DNA from 3 places in the Georgenia sp. TF02-10 genome. Region 3 is predicted to be linked to each of the others. Evidence: riboswitches for the same ligand, from Rfam matches in the RefSeq annotation. Region 3 holds a riboswitch; each other region holds the start of a gene.
What was found. A riboswitch is a leader RNA that binds a small molecule or an ion and turns the genes downstream of it on or off. The one in region 3 is predicted to bind thiamine pyrophosphate.

Region 1 (5,285 bases), 120 kb from region 3:
GGTGATGCCGATGACCCGCCAGGTCCGCGGGCGGGCGAAGACCTCCGCGAACCCGGACAGGTCGGCGGCGCCGTCGGGGAAGAATCCGCGGGCGACCAGGGTGCCGACCGGGTAGGCGAAGAAGACGCCGAGGAAGACCAGCGGGACGGCCGCGGTCAGGCCCCAGCCGAGCAAGGACGGCGCGCGGCCGGCCAGCGGCCGGCGGGCGGGGCGCTGCCGGGCGGGAGCCGGCGTGGGCCTGGGGGCGGGCGGCGCGGGTGCGGTTGCGGCCATCACCCGACCACGATCTCGGTCCAGGCGGTGACCCACTCCTCCCGGTGGGCGGCGATGTCGGCGGGGTCCACCTGGTGCGGGTCCTCGGCCAGCGGGGCGTGCGCGGCCCACTCCTCGGGCAGCGGCACGTCGGCCACCGGGTACATGTACATCTGGCCCGGGATGTCCTGCTGGACGGGGTCGGAGAGCAGGAAGTCGACGAAGGCGCGTGCGCCCTCGGGGTTGGCCGCCCCGGCGATGACGCCGGCGTACTCCACCTGCCGGAAGCAGGTGTCGAGCAGCGCGCCGGTGCGCGGCTCCGCGTCGTCCTCGGGCACCTCCGCCGCCGGGGAGGAGGAGTAGGAGACGACCAGCGGGCGGGGGCCGGCGCCCTCGGAGCCGGAGAAGTCCACGTAGTAGGCGTCCGACCAGCCCTCGGCCACCCGCACCCCGTTGGCGGCCAGGTCCGTCCAGTACTGCTGCCACCCGTCGGTGCCGAACGCACCGATGGTGGCGAGCAGGAAGGCCAGGCCGGGCGAGGAGGTGGCCGGGTTGGTGACGACGAGCAGGTCCCGGTAGGCCGGGTCGGTGAGGTCCGCCAGGGTGCGGGGCTCGGGGATGCCGCGGTCGGCGAACCAGGCGTGGTCGACGTTGACGCACACGTCCCCCCGGTCCACCGCGGTGAGGTGGCCCTCGTCGTCGACGGCGTTCTCGGCCACCCCGGCGGGGGCGTCGGCCGGGGTGTAGGGGTCAAGCACGCCGGCGTCGATGGCGCGGGCGGCGAAGCTGTTGTCGATGCCGTAGACGACGTCGCCGAGGGGGGAGTCCTTGGTCAGCACGAGCTGGTTGACCAGCGCCCCGCCGTCGCCGGGGGCGACCATGGTGAGCCGGTAGCCGGTGTCCGCCTCGAACTGGTCGAGGAGGTCCTGGCTGACGCTGAACGAGTCGTGGGTGACGACCGTGAGCTCCCCGCCCGCGGCGGTGCCGGTGCCGTCACCGGTGCCGCCGGGGGTGTCGCCGTCGTCGCCGCCCCCGCCGGTGAGGCTGCACGCGCCGAGCACGGCGGTGGCGGCGAGCGCGGCGAGGGCGGTGCGCCGACGGCGGGTGCGGGCGGTTGAGCGGTGGCTGGTGCGGGCGGCCGAGCGGTCGCTGGTGGTGGTCATGGCTCCTCCTGGCGGGGAGGGGCTGCACCCCGGGCACGGCGGGCGTGCCCGGGGTGCCTGGAGAGATATCCCGACTTCCTTCGCCGGTGCTAACCGGGCAGGTTCGAGGGTCTGCGTTGCCGCACTCTCAGCGCCTCGCGGCGCTCCCCTGTCGTTTCGCCGGCGAGCCTACCAGGGCCGGAGCGACCTCAGTGCTTGTCGACCCGCTTCTCGGCGGGGTAGACCTTGGCGGCGCCCTTCAGGGCGTAGTGCCGGGCCAGGCCCAGCAGCGCACCGGAGACCGCGGCGAAGACGATGACCTGCCACGCGCCGACGTCGGGGTCGTCCTCGTCGGTCGGGGGCTCGTGCCCGGTGATGGCCTTCCAGCCGCCGTCGACGATCTTGTTCGTCAGCACCCCGGCCGCCAGCAGCGCCCCGGTGCTGATGAGCCTCCAGCCCATGTCCATTGCATCTCCGTCGGTAGTGGTTACTGCCCACCGTCGATCATGCCCGAACGGCGGCGGTCCTGCTCAGCGGGGCGGCGGGGTGGGCCGACGCACCCGGGCCGGGGGTCGACCCGCCGGCCGATGCGGCACGTACGGGCGGGCGGGGCGCCGGGCGCCGCCTCACCCGCGGACGGCGCCGCCGTCGGCGTCCGGGGCCGAGCTGCCGCCGGCGTCCCGGGCGGTGCGGCCGTCGCCGTCGAAGCCCTCGGCGGACCGCTGGGCGGCGGCCAGGTCCTCGGTGAGCTCGTCCACCACCAGGTGGTCCGGGTCAACCTTGCCGGTCCGGTACCCAGCGCGGCCGACCATGTGGGCCGAGATCGGCGCGGTGATGAACTGGAACGCGACGACGAGCACCAGGGTCCAGGCCACCACCGAGTCCTGCACCACCAGGGCGAGGCCGGCCATCATCAGCGTCAGCCCCAGCACCTGGGGCTTGGCCGCGGCGTGCATCCGGGAGAGCAGGTCCCGGAAGAAGCTCACCGAGATCGCGGCGACGAGCGTCAGGGTCGCCCCGAGCACGAGCAGGGCGGTGCCCGCGGCCTCGGCCGCCGTGGCCCAGGTCATCGCTCCCCCTCGGTGGCCGGCCTCGCGGTCGGCCCGGTGCTCGGCGGCTCGGCCCGCGGTACCGGGCCGCCGTCGGCCGGCTCGGCCCGCGGCGCCCCGCCGCCGTCGACCGGCCCCCCGCGGGGCGTCCCGCCGTCGACCGGCCCGGCCCCGGGAGCCCGGCCGGCGACGCCCGTCCGCTCCTCCTCCTCGGCCGGCCCGCCGGGCAGGCCGTCCTCGTAGCCGCGCTCGCGCAGGTCCGCGGCGTCCGGGTCGTGCACCGGGGCGTCCTCGTCGGCCATGCTCTGCTGCGCGGCGAGGAGCTCGCGCAGCTCCTCCCGGCTCAGGATGCGTGCCTCGTCGGGCCGGTCCACGGGCACGAACCGGGCGATGGTCACCGACCCGACGAACCCGACGACGGCGAGCACCACGAGCACGGGGAGCAGGTCGCTGCGGTCCTCCGCCGCGGAGATGACGGCGACGACGCCGAGCACCACGGCGGTGATCACGTCCAGGGCGACGACCCGGTCGAGCATGCTCGGGCCGCGCTCCATCCGGACCAGGGCCACGATCCCGGCCAGGCCGAGCGCGATCCCGCAGTAGAGGAAGGCGACGGTCTGGGCTGTCACCGGCGCACCTCCGGCGCGCTCGCCAGCCGGCCGGCCCGCGGGGAGGACCCGGGCACGAACCCGGCCTCGAGGAGCTCCTCGCGGGAGGCGAGGGCCCGCAGGATGCGTTCCTCCTGCGCGAGCACCGTGTGGTGCGCCTGGTCCAGCCCGCCGGCCAGGTCGAGGTCGAAGATGTGGATGTACAGCATGCCCAGGAGCCGGTGCGCCTCGACCACGATCGACCCCGGGACCAGCGAGGTCATGCCGGCCGTCATGGTCAGGTAGGTGTCGGAGTGCGAGCGCAGCTGCACCCGGATGACCGCGCCGGTGGGCTGGCGCCGGCGCAGCGTCATCCAGCTGATCTGCAGCGAGGCCACCACCACGTCGTAGGCGAACCGGGCGGCGAGGCGCACCACCCCCCAGGGCCGGAACCGTCCGTCGAAGGGCAGCCGGGGCAGCGGCATGACGGTGGTGACCACCAGCGCCACGACCAGGCCGAGCATGACGTTGGCCCAGGTGATCTCCCCCCACAGCAGCACCCAGACGATGGTCAGCCAGGCCAGCATGCCCCAGGAGGTGCGGGGCCAGCGGCGGGCGGGCGGCGCCGTCGTCATCCCTCCCCCTCCTCCGCCACCTGCCGGGACTGCCCGGTCCCCCGCTCCAGGTCCGGCAGCACCGCGGTGACGTAGGGGTCCCGGGCGCGCAGGTCGTGGGCGGCGGTGTCGGTGTAGGTGTACAGCGGCCCGGAGCCGAGGGCGAGGACGAGGGAGAAGGCGACCAGGCCGGCGGCCGAGCCGACCATCCCGCGGGGCATCGTCGTCGTCGGCAGCGGCTCGGGCGCCTCCTGCCAGAACGCCATGTTCCACGCCTTGGTGATGGCGTACAGGGTGAGCAGGGAGGTGACCAGCCCGCCGGCGACCAGGCCGTAGGACAGCGCCGAGCCGTCCTGCGCCGCCGCCTGCACCAGGCCGGCCTTGCCGAAGAAGCCGGTCAGCGGCGGGATGCCGGCGAGGTTGACCGCCGGGACGAAGAACAGCACCGCGAGCAGCGGCGCGAGCTTGGCCAGCGACCCCAGCCGGACCAGGGAGGTGGTCCCGCCGCGCCGCTCGATCAGCCCGGCCACCAGGAACAGGGAGGTCTGCACGGTGATGTGGTGGGCGACGTAGTAGATGGCGGCGGACAGGCCGTCGTCGCTGCTGGTCGCCACCCCCCAGACCATGTAGCCGATGTGGGAGACGAGGGTGAAGGACAGCAGCCGCTTGATGTCCTCCTGGGCGACGGCGCCGAGGATGCCGACCACCATGGTCGCCAGCGCCGCCCACATGAGCAGGTCGTCCAGCCGCCCGGCGGGGAAGAGCAGGACCTGGGTGCGGATGATGGCGTACACCCCGACCTTGGTGAGCAGGCCGGCGAACACCGCGGTGACCGGGGCGGGCGCCGTCGGGTAGGAGTCCGGCAGCCAGGCCGAGAGCGGGAAGATGGCCGCCTTGATCCCGAAGGCGACGAGCAGCATGAGCTGCAGCACCGTCTGGGTGCCCGGGGCGATCTCCGGCAGCCGCAGCGCGAGCTGGGCCATGTTCACGGTCCCGGTGGCGGCGTAGACCAGGGCGAGGGCGATCAGGAAGACCACCGAGCCGAGCAGCGAGACGACCACGTAGATGGTCCCGGCCCGGATCCGCTCCCGGGTGCCGGAGAGGCTGATGAGCACGAAGGACGCGGCGAGCAGGATCTCGAAGCCGACGTAGAGGTTGAACAGGTCTCCGGACAGGAACGCGTTGGACACCCCGGCGGACAGGACGAGGAAGGTGGGGTGGTAGATCGCCACCGGGGCGCCCTCGTCGCCGTCAGCCACCCCCTGGGACAGGGAGTAGACCAGCACGGCGAGGGTGACCGTGATGGACACGACCAGCATCAGGGCGCTGAGCCGGTCCGCCACCAGGGAGATCCCCACCGGCGCGGCCCACCCGCCGACGTCGAGGACGATCGGCCCGGAGTCGACCCGGACCAGCAGCACGACGGCGACGGCGAGCACCACCGCCAGCGTGGCGAGCGCGACGACGCCCTGCACCCGGCGGCGGCGGGCGAGCGCCAGCGCCGCGCCGGCACCCACCAGCGGCAGCACCACCGGGAGGGCGACGAGCCAGGTCATCGGCGCTCCTCCTCCCCGGCGAGGGCGGCCTCGTGGCGGCGGCGGCGGGCGCGCTCCTCCTCGGCGCGGGCGGTCTCGTCCCGCA
Region 2 (5,285 bases), 650 kb from region 3:
CGGCCGGCCGCGTCGAGCGTCACGTCCCGCCCGGCGTCGTCGGCGGCATCAATGGACCACGTTCGGCCGGCAGCGCCGGCCGCAGCCCGCGGCGGTCCCGACCGCGGGCGATCGATATCGAGACCTGAGGAGTGTTCCCGTGAGTGTTGCCGACCTGCCCGCCGAGATCGCGGCGCTGAACCTGCGCCCCGCCGAGGAGTGCCGCTACGACGCCGTGTCGCTGGGAGAGGTGATGCTGCGGCTGGACCCCGGGGAGGGGCGGATCCGCACCGCGCGCTCGTTCCGGGCCTGGGAGGGCGGCGGGGAGTACAACGTCACCCGCGGCCTGCGCCGGGCGTTCGGGCTGCGCGGGGCGGTGGTGACCGCGCTGGCCGACAACGAGATCGGCCGCCTGGTGGAGGACTTCATCCTCGCCGGCGGGGTGGACACGCAGCTCATCAGGTGGGTGCCCTACGACGGGATCGGCCGCAGCGTGCGCAACGGGCTGAACTTCACCGAGCGCGGGTTCGGGGTGCGCGGCGCGGTGGGGGTCTCCGACCGGGGGCACACCGCCGCCGCCCAGCTCGGCCCGGACGACGTCGACTGGGACCACCTCTTCGGCGACCTCGGGGTGCGCTGGCTGCACACCGGCGGGATCTACGCCGCGCTGTCGCCGACGTCGGCCCAGACGGTGCTCGCGGCGGTGACCGCCGCGAAGAAGCACGGCACCGTCGTCTCCTACGACCTGAACTACCGGCCCTCGCTGTGGAAGTCGATCGGCGGGCAGGCCAGGGCCCAGGAGGTCAACAAGGCGATCGCCGAGCACATCGACGTCATGATCGGCAACGAGGAGGACTTCACCGCCGCCCTCGGCTTCGAGGTCGAGGGGGTCGACGAGAACCTCTCCACCCTCGAGGTCGAGAAGTTCGCCGCCATGATCGACAAGGTGGCCGCCGCCTACCCGAACTTCAAGGTCATCGGCAACACGATCCGCACCGTGCGCTCCGCCTCCCGCAACGACTGGGGCGCGATCGCCTGGTCTCCGGCCACCGGCGTGGTCCAGGCGACCCACCGGAAGGACCTGGAGATCATGGACCGGGTCGGCGGGGGCGACTCATTCGCCTCCGGCCTCATCTACGGCCTGCTCGACGGCCAGCCGCTGGCCACCGCCGTGGAGTACGGCGCCGCCCACGGCGCCCTGGCCATGACCACCCCGGGCGACACGACCATGGCCACCAAGGCCGAGGTCCTCAAGCTCGCCGCCGGCGGCGGGGCCCGCGTCGACCGCTGACCAGCACCGCACCGCCGTCGTCCGCATGCGACGGCGCAGGCGCCGGCGGGACCTGGTGGTACGGTCGCAGCACCCCCGGGGAGCGCCCAGCGCGCTGAGAGTGCGGAGAGTCCGCAGACCCGTTTACCTGATCCGGTTCGTACCGGCGTAGGGAGCAGGGCACCCGCCCGACGCGTGGCGCGTCGGCGGGTCTCGCAGTACCCGCGGGCCCGAGAGAGGGACCGTGATGAGCACCAAGACCGACGACCGCACCGCCGCCGGCGCCACGCCCGAGCAGCTCGGCATCGGCATGCGGTTCAGCGTCCACCCGCACACCGACGCCTTCGTCGAGGTCATCGGCGGGGCCCTGGCCGACGCCGCGGCCGCCGGCCGCACCGAGGGCCTCGTCCTGGACACCGACGAGGTGAGCACCTACGTCGGCGCCCGCACCGAACCGGCCGAGCAGCGTCTCGTCGACTACCTCACCGCCGTCGTCGCGGCGGCCCACCGCCGCTCCGGCGGCGGGCACGTGGTGGCCCACGTGCTGTTCTCCCGCGGCTGCCCCGGTGAGGTGGCCTGCGACCTCGCCGTGACCGGGCTGCCCCGTCCCGCACCGGTGCAGGTCGAGCCGACCGGGATCCGGGCGGCGGCCCAGTGGTCGCTCTACCCGCTGCTCGACGGCGGCACCGATGCCGGGGACCACATGGCCCACATCGAGGCCGCCATCCGGGCGGCGACGGCCCGGGGCACCGCGAGCAGCCCGGCGCACTACGCCACCCGGCTCACCGGGGACGTCGCCGACGTCCTGGCCACCGCCGTCGACGCGTGGGCCCAGGTCGGCGCGGTCGTCCCGCACGTCGTCAGCCACCTGACCGTCTCCGTCGGCTCGCCGACGGCGGCCGGCGCCTGAGGGCGGCGGAGATGGCCGCGCCGCACACCCCGCCCGCCACCCGCCGCCCCGGCTGGGCCATGGCGGACCTGGTCCTCATGGTCGTCCTCGGCGTCGTCTTCGGGTTCGCCTACTGGGCCCTCGTGCAGGCCTGGAACGGGCTGAGCATCCTCATGGGCCCGGCCGGGGACCTGGCCCAGCACGTCCTCTTCGGCGGGTGGCTGCTCGTCGCCCCCATCGCCGTGGCGATCATCCGCCGGCCGTTCGCCGGCATCGCCGCGGAGGTCATCGCCTCGGTCGTCGAGGTCGTCTTCCTCGGCTCACCGGTCGGGCCCACCCTGATGATCGCCGCCGCGATCCAGGGCGCCGGCAGCGAGCTGCCGTTCGCGCTGACCCGGTACCGCCGGTTCGGGTGGGCCGTGTTCGCCGTCGCCGGCCTGCTCGGCGCGGGCCTGGTGTTCTTCTACTCGGCGTTCCGCTCCGGCTGGTACGGGCAGGAGATCTTCGCCCTGCGCCTGGCCGTGCAGTGCCTCTCCGGGATCGTCCTCGGCGGGCTGCTCGCCAAGGTCGTCGTCGACGCCCTCGCCCGCACCGGGGTCGTCGACAACTTCGCGATCGGTCGGCAGCGGGACCGGTCGTGAGCCAGACCGCGGCCGCCGCCCGCCCGGCCGGCGTGGGCGGCCCCGCCGTCGCGCTGGCCGACGTCACCGTCGCCGTCCCGCGCCGGGCCGAGCCGGTGCTGCGCGGGGTGTCGCTGCACCTCGCCCCCGGCGAGCAGGTCGTCGTCCTCGGGGCGTCCGGGTCGGGCAAGTCCACCGTCCTGCGCGCCATCACCGGGGTGGTCCCGCACACCCTGGCGGCCACCGTCACCGGGGAGGTCAGCGTGGCCGGCACGGCGACGCTGCAGACGCCGGTCGTCGAGCGCTCCCGCCACCTCGGGGTCCTCGCCCAGGACCCCGCGGCGGCCGTGTGCCTGCCCGGGGTCGAGCAGGAGGTGGCCCTGCCGCTGGAGAACCATGCCGCCGACCCGGCGACCATCGGCCCTCGGGTCACCGCAGCGCTCGCGGCGGTCGGGGCGGCCGGGCTGCGGGACCGGCCGACGGCGGCCCTCTCCGGCGGGGAGTCCCAGCGGGTCGCGCTCGCCGCGGCCCTGGTCACCGAGCCCGCCGTCCTGCTGCTGGACGAGCCGACGTCGATGCTCGACCCGGCCGGGGTGGCGGCGGTACGCGCGGCGCTGGCCGCGGCGGTCGACAGGTACCGGCCGGCGGTCGTCCTCGTCGAGCACCGGCTCGACGAGTGGGCCGGACCGGGCGGGACTGCGGGCCTGCCCCCGCGGGCGGTGGTCCTCCGCGACGGCGAGGTGCTCGCCGACGGGCCCACCGACGTCGTCCTGCGCGAGCACGCCCGGGCCCTCCATGCCGATGGGTGCTGGCTGCCGGTGGACGCCGAGCTCTTCGCGCTCACCGGCACCGCGGGGGGCCTGACCGCGACGGCGAACCGCGAGCTGCTCCGGGCGCTCGCCGGGACGGCGGGGTCGCCGGCCCGCCCAGCCGGGGACGTGCTGCTCGAGGCCCGGGGGCTGGCAGCCGGGCGTGCTGGGGCCACCAGCAGGCGCGTCCGACGCGGGCGGCGTGGGCAGAAGCCGGCCGCCGCGCAGCGCGGGCGGCGCGGGCGGCGCGAGCCGGCGCCGGCACCGCTGCTGGCCGACGTCGACCTGACGGTGCGGGCGGGGGAGGTGGTCGCCCTGCTCGGCGCCAACGGCGTCGGCAAGTCGACGCTGCTGCTCACCCTCGCCGGGCTGCTGCCGCCGCTGGCGGGACGGGTGCAGGGAGCTCGTCCCGGCCTGGTGTTCCAGAACGCCGAGCACCAGCTCCTCACCAGCTCCGTGCGCGCGGAGGTCGCCCACGGCCTGCCCGCCGAGGTCGCCGCGGACGTCGTGCCCCGCCAGCTCCGCCGGCACCGGCTGGACCATCTCGCCGACCAATACCCGTTCCGGCTCTCCGGCGGGGAGCAGCGCCGGCTCAGCCTGGCCGCGATGCTCGCCCACGAGCGGCCGGTCCTGCTCGCTGACGAACCCACCCTCGGCCTGGACCGGCGCGACGCGATCGCCACCGCCGCGGCGCTGCGGGACGTCGCGGACGGTGGCGGCGCCGTCGTCCTCGTCAGCCACGACCTGCGGCTCGTGGCCGGCCTGGCCGACCGGGCCGTCGTCCTCGGCGACGGCGGGGTGCTCGCCGACGGGCCCGCGGAGGAGGTGCTGGCGAGCGAGGAGGTCCGGACCCGGGGCGGCCTCACCCTCCCCCCGCTGCTCGGGTGGCTCCTCGAGCACGCCCCCGGCCGGGTCGGGCACGTGCTGCGCCAGCTCGACGACGCCGTCGGCGCCACCTCGACGGCGGCGCACCGATGAGCGGGCTGGCCCGGGCGGGCACCGGATCGCCGCTGGCCCGCCGCAACCCGACGGTCAAGCTCGCCCTGCTCGCCGTCGTCTCGCTCGTCGCGATGTTCCTCCTCGACCCGGTCACCCCGACGGTGCTGTACCTGGTCGGGCTCGCCGCCGTGGCGTTCTCGGCGGGGGCGGCGCCGCGCACGCTGCTGGTCGCGCACGTGCCGTTCCTCCTCTTCGGCCTCGGGGTGCTGGTGGTCAACGCGCTCTCCCGGCCGGGCGTCGCCGTCTGGCAGGCGGGGCCGCTGCGGGTGACCGAGGAGGGACTGAGCGTCGGGGCGGCGCTCGCGGCCCGGACCCTGCTCATCGGGGTGCTCGCCGTCGGGTTCCTGCTCTCCACCGACGGGGTCGCGCTGATGACGAGCCTGCACCAGAACGCCCGGCTCGGCGCCCGGATCACCTACGCGGTCCTCGCGGGGTACCGGATGCTGCAGGAGATGCCCCGGGAGTGGTCGACCATCCGGCACGCCCACGCGGTCCGGGCGGGCCTTCCGGGCGGCGGTCGGGCGGCTGACGGCCAGGGCGACGGCGACGGCGAGCGCGACCGGGACGGCGCCGGCGTGGACGGCGACGACGACGGGCGGCCGGGCCGCGCCGGCACCCCGTCGGTACGCCCGCCGGGCCGTGCCGGCACCCCGGCGGTGCATCCGCCGCGCGGGCCGCGGCACCTGGTGGGCGTGGTCTTCACGCTCCTCGTCGTCTCC
Region 3 (5,285 bases):
GAGGATCGCCAGCTCAGGGACGTTCGGGGTGAGCAGGTGGGCGCCGGCGGCGAGGTCGCGCAGCGCGGTCTCGGCGTCCTGGTCGAGGAGGCGGTCGCCGCTGGTGGCGACCATGACCGGGTCGAGCACCACCACCGGCGGGCGCACCCGGTCCAGCCAGGCCCGCACCGTCTGGATGACCTCCGTCGTCGCGAGCATGCCGATCTTGACCGCGTCGATCTCGACGTCGTCCGACACCGCGTCCAGCTGCTCGGCGAGGAAGCGCACGGGCGGCACGTGCACCGAGCGCACTCCGCGGGTGTTCTGGGCGACCAGGGCGGTGACCACGGCCATGCCGTAGCCGCCGTTCGCGGCGATGCTCTTCAGGTCGGCCTGGATGCCCGCGCCGCCGGTCGGGTCGGTGCCGGCGATGCTCAGCACCCGCGGGACCCGCACCGGCCCCCTCACGCGGCCCCCTCCCACGCCACCCGCAGCTCGCGGGCCGCGGCCGCGGGGTCGGGTGCGGAGCAGATCGCCGAGACGACGGCGGCCCCGGCCGCCCCGGCGGCCCGGATCGCCGGCAGGTCGGCTGGCCGCACGCCGCCGATCGCGACGGCGGGCAGCCCGCTCGCGGCCACCAGCCGGGCGAGCTCCGGGTGGCCGAGCGGCGCCGGGGCGTCCTGCTTGGTGGCGGTGGCGTGCAGCGCACCGATGCCGACGTAGTCGACCCGTGCGGGGCTGGCCGCGGCGGCCGCCAGCTGCTTGTCGGTGGCGGCGCTCAGCCCGAGGGTCGCGTCCGCGCCGATCATCGCGCGCACCGCGTCCACCGGGAGGTCCGCCTGCCCCACGTGCACCCCGGCGACCGGGGCACCCGCGGCTCGGGCGGCGAGGAACACGTCCACCCGGTCGTTGACGAGGATGGCCACCGGCGGCGGGACGACGTCGGCCACGCGCAGCACCGTGTCGAGGAACGCCCGCGCGGGGGCATCCTTCTCCCGCACCTGCACCGCCGTCACCCCGCCGTCGACCGCGGCGCGCACCAGCTCGACCACGTCGTGACCGGCCGCCGCGGCGAGGCGGGAGTCCGTCACCAGGTACAGCGACAGGTCGGTGCTCACGAGATCGCCGCCCGGTCGCGGACCGCGTCCGCGTCGACGGCGGCGAGCGCGTCGAGGAACGCGACGCCGAAGCTCCCGGGACCGGTCGCGCGGGCCGCGGCGAGCTCGGCGGCGACCGTGTAGACGGTGACCGCGGCGACCGTGGTGGCGAACCTGTCCGCGTCGACGGCGGCGAAGGCGGCCATCACCGCGCCGAGGGCGCACCCGCCGCCGGTGATCCGCGTGAGCAGCGCGTCGCCGTTGGCGATCCGGACCAGGTCCCGCCCGTCGGTGACGACGTCGACCGGCCCGGAGATCGCGACGACTCCCCCGGTGGTCTGCGCGAGCGAGCGGGCGGGCGCCACGGCTGCGTCCACGCCGTCGGACGCGTCGACGCCGCGGCCGCCCGCACCCGAGCCGGTCACCGCGATGATCTCGGACGCGTTGCCCCGCACCACGGTGGGGCACAGGTCCCGCAGGGTGTGGCCGAGCGGCGTGCGGACGGGCAGCGAGCCGACCGCGACCGGGTCGAGCACCCACGGCGTCCCCGCCTCGTTCGCCGCCGTCACCGCCTCGAGCATCGCCTCCCGCTCCTCGGCGGCCGGGGTCCCCAGGTTCACGAGCAGCCCCGAGGCGACCCGCGCGAACGGGCCGGCCTCCCCCGGGATGTCCACCATCGCGGCCGCGGCCCCGAGCGCGAGCAGCGCGTTGGCGGTGAAGTTCATCACCACGCCGTTGGTGATGGAGTGCACGAGGGGCGCCTGGGCGCGCACCCCGTCCAGCGCCGAGCAGGTGAAGTCGATGAGGTCTTCTGGCGTGCGCGTCATGCGCGACATCCCTTCGCTAGTACGAACTAGATCAGGTTCGACGGGTGTGATCTCAGCCCCGCGGGGCACCCCGTGTCGGTGGTCGTCGCCCACGCTACCCGCTATTCCCGGCCGGGGCGGGCACGCCGTCACGCCCGCTGGCGGGGACGTTGGCGACGCCGAGGAGGTCCTGGCTGACCTGCCGGGCAACACATGGGGACCGGGTGTAACCGCTCGTGCACCCCTGACAGGGGTTACCGTTCTTGCACATCCAGCCAATGTGCACGTACGATCACCTGCATGGCCGACATCGCGTTCACCACACCCGCCCAGATCGGGGCGGCGATCCGCGGCGCCCGCACGCGCGAGGGACTCACCCAGAACCAGCTCGCCGAGCGCGCCGGCGTCAGTCGCCGATGGCTCATCACGCTCGAGCGCGGGCAGGGGCAACGGGCCGAGCTCGGCAAGGTCCTCGACACCCTCGACGCGCTCGGTCTGGACCTCACCGTCACACCGCAGCGTCGCAACAGCGAGCTCTCCGACCTCCTGGAGGACCTGTGAGCAGCCGCTACCTGGCCGTGCTGCTGTACGGACAGCACGTTGCAGGTCTCGAGCAGACCCGAGGCGGCCAGCACGTGCTGCGCTGCCGCGACGTGCATGCCGCGGCCTGAGCTGCCGCAGAGAGGGACCGCACCCCAACGCGGGTGCGGTCCCTCTCGGGGTCGTCTTCGCTAGGCGCTCTTGCGCGCCCGCCGCTTGCGCTCCGAGCGCGTCATCCGCCTGGGCTTCGCCTCAAAATCCCCCGTGACGTCGCTGCCGAAGTCCTTCCCGAACCTCTCCTCGAAACGCCGGCGGAGGATCGCCACCAGCTCGCGCTCCTCGGGAGTGATCGGGTCGGCCTCGCCTGCGGCGATCGCTCGGGCGAAGGCGCTCGGCCACTTCTTCTCCGTCACGACCACCACCTCCTCCGCTCATTCTTCGCTGTCGGACTGCTGCTGTCTACGTCATCGTCGCCTACGACGGCTTCCGTCACGGCGACCACCATCTCTGCCTCGACCGCAGTGGCTTCGCCGGCCAGAGCGATGAGCGCCCGCAGCGCGATCACTCGATCGATCTCCTTCTTGGACCGGGCCAGGTTCATCGCCCACTCCGCTCGGTCCCACCACTCCTGACGCTCGGCGCCGCGTCGGGCTGTCTTGGTGGCGGTCCTGGCCGCGCCGTAGGCGACGCCGGCGCCGGCGAGGGCGAACACGCCGGCCGCTGGCGGCCCGGCCCAGAAGGCGCGCCAGAAGGGGTCGTCCAGGACGAACGGCGGGAGGAACCCGCGGCCGATCGCGCCCGCCGCTATGCCGGCGAGGGCGGCGATGACCAATCGCCACGATCGTGACCACGAGGCGCTCACCTGATCAGTCCGCCCCGCTGTGCCCTGACAGCCGCACCACTGCATGGCGGCGCGAGAGGGAGGGCCTCCGCGCGCTCGCGCGCGCCGCGCTCGGCGATCTGCCCGCCCGCGATCAGCACGACCCGTCGTCTGCCCTCGACCGCTTCTTCGGTCCGGTCGGTTTCCACAGCCATGACCGGACCAGGACCTCGGCGAACACCGGCTCGATCGGTCCTGACGGCCCTGCCTGGTCAGCGGGCGCGGTCGGCCTCGAGCAGCCGCAACCACACCTCGCTCACCGTGGGGTAGGCGGGCACGGCGTGCCAGAGCCGGCCGAGCGGCACCTCCCCCACGACGGCGACCGTCGCCGCGTGCAGCATCTCCACCACCTCCTGGCCGACGAAGGTCGCGCCGAGCACGACGTCCCGCTCGTCGTCGATGACGAGCTGCGCCCACCCGGCGTAGCCGTCGGCCAGCACCGCCGCGCCGGCCACGGCACCGATGTCCTGCTCGACGGTGCGGACGGCGATCCCCCGCTCGCGGGCCGCCTCCGCGGTCAGCCCCACCTGCGCGACGCCCGGGTCGGTGAAGACGGTCTGGGTCACGGCCGTGTCCAGGGAGTCGGCGGACCAGGGGCTCCACCGGGGCGGGGCCTGGTCCGCGTGGGCCCAGGCAGGCGGGCGTGCAGGGTCCGGCGCCCAGCGCGGCTTGCCGTCCGGGTGGCCGGCCCCGCCGTCCGGCTTGTCGTCCCGGCCGCCGGCCCCGGCATCGTCCCGGTGGCCCGCGTCGCCGTCGTCCGGCTTGCTCTCCTGGCCGCCGGCTCGGCCGTCGGCGCCGGGCCCCTGCCCGGCCGCGGCCCGGGCGACGATGGCGTCCCCGACGACGCGGGCGGCGTACTTGCCCATGTGGGTCAGCGGCGCGTGCCCGGTGACGTCGCCGGCGGCGTAGAGCCACTGCCCGGGCACCCCGGTGACCAAGCCGGTCTCGTCCACCTCCAGCGCGGCGCCGTCGCCCGGGTCCTCACCGACGCTCGCCAGCCCCAGCCCGGCCGTGCGCGGGCGGCGCCCGGTGGCCACCAGCAGCTCGTCCCCGACCACCGACCCGCCGTCGGCCAGGTGCACGACGACCGGGCCGCCGTCGCCCTCCGGCCGGGCGACCCGCTGGACGGCGGCGCCGGCGTGGACGTCGACGCCGTCGCCGGCCAGGGCGGCGGTGACCGCCTGGCCGACCGGCTCGGGCAGCGCGGCCAGCACGGTGGACCGGGCCAGGACGGTGACCTGGGCGCCGAGGCGGGCGTAGGCCTGGGCCAGCTCGGTGCCGGCGGCGCCGGCACCGATGACGAGGAGCCGGTCGGGCACCTCGTCCGCCGCGGTCGCCTCGCGGGTGGTCCAGTACCGGATGCCGTTAAGGCCCTCGATCGGCGGGACGGCCGGCTCGGAGCCGGTGGCGAGCACGACGGCGTGCCGGGCGGTGAGCTCACGCTCCGGGCCGCCGTCGGTCCCGGTGAACGCCACCCGCCGCTCGCCGGCAAGCCGGGCCCGCCCGCGGATCAGGTCCAGGCCGGCACCCTCGGCCCACTGGACCTGGCTGCCGTCGTCCCAGTCGTGGGTGAAGGAGGTGCGCCGGCGGAGCACGCCGGGCACGTCGAGCTGGCCGGTGACGGCGGCCGCGGCGCCCTCGACCCGGCGGGCCGCGGCGAGCGCCGCGGGCGGGCGGAGCAACGCCTTGGAGGGCATGCACGCGTAGTAGGAGCACTCCCCGCCGACGAGCGCCTCCTCCACCAGCGCCACCCGCAGGCCGCCGCGGTGGGCGTAGTCGGCGGCGTTCTCCCCGGTCGAGCCGCCACCGATCACGATGACGTCGTAGTCCTCAGCCATACCTCAGGGTCGGGGCCGGGCGCGGGCGCCGCAACCAGAGCCGGGGGTGGGCGGCGGGACGCCGACCCGGCCGGGACTGCCCGACGGCGACCGGCCCGGCGGACGCCGTCGGGAGAACGATCCGGCGGCACCGCCGTCGGGAGAC

Region 1: another riboswitch for thiamine pyrophosphate. It lies ahead of MF406_RS17620 (thiamine ABC transporter substrate binding subunit); the one in region 3 lies ahead of thiM (hydroxyethylthiazole kinase).
Region 2: another riboswitch for thiamine pyrophosphate. It lies ahead of MF406_RS02015 (Ykof family thiamine-binding protein); the one in region 3 lies ahead of thiM (hydroxyethylthiazole kinase).

Annotation. Positions count from the first base shown of each region.
Region 1 is NZ_CP094289.1:3,867,384-3,872,668, forward strand. Features, by position in the region: gene MF406_RS17615 (iron ABC transporter permease) at 1-273, opposite strand, end outside; gene MF406_RS17620 (thiamine ABC transporter substrate binding subunit) at 273-1,415, opposite strand; TPP riboswitch at 1,474-1,575, opposite strand; gene MF406_RS17625 (DUF4235 domain-containing protein) at 1,604-1,861, opposite strand; gene mnhG (monovalent cation/H(+) antiporter subunit G) at 2,021-2,464, opposite strand; gene MF406_RS17635 (monovalent cation/H+ antiporter complex subunit F) at 2,461-3,072, opposite strand; gene MF406_RS17640 (Na+/H+ antiporter subunit E) at 3,069-3,665, opposite strand; gene MF406_RS17645 (Na+/H+ antiporter subunit D) at 3,662-5,200, opposite strand; gene MF406_RS17650 (Na(+)/H(+) antiporter subunit C) at 5,197-5,285, opposite strand, start outside.
Region 2 is NZ_CP094289.1:440,191-445,475, forward strand. Features, by position in the region: gene MF406_RS02010 (sugar kinase) at 140-1,270, shown strand; TPP riboswitch at 1,337-1,443, shown strand; gene MF406_RS02015 (Ykof family thiamine-binding protein) at 1,497-2,159, shown strand; gene MF406_RS02020 (ECF transporter S component) at 2,171-2,779, shown strand; gene MF406_RS02025 (ABC transporter ATP-binding protein) at 2,776-4,545, shown strand; gene MF406_RS02030 (energy-coupling factor transporter transmembrane protein EcfT) at 4,542-5,285, shown strand, end outside.
Region 3 is NZ_CP094289.1:3,744,618-3,749,902, forward strand. Features, by position in the region: gene MF406_RS17080 (bifunctional hydroxymethylpyrimidine kinase/phosphomethylpyrimidine kinase) at 1-447, opposite strand, end outside; gene thiE (thiamine phosphate synthase) at 444-1,097, opposite strand; gene thiM (hydroxyethylthiazole kinase) at 1,094-1,903, opposite strand; TPP riboswitch at 1,895-1,986, opposite strand; gene MF406_RS17095 (helix-turn-helix domain-containing protein) at 2,183-2,443, shown strand; gene MF406_RS17100 (hypothetical protein) at 2,614-2,835, opposite strand; gene MF406_RS17105 (hypothetical protein) at 2,832-3,284, opposite strand; gene MF406_RS17110 (NAD(P)/FAD-dependent oxidoreductase) at 3,515-5,140, opposite strand.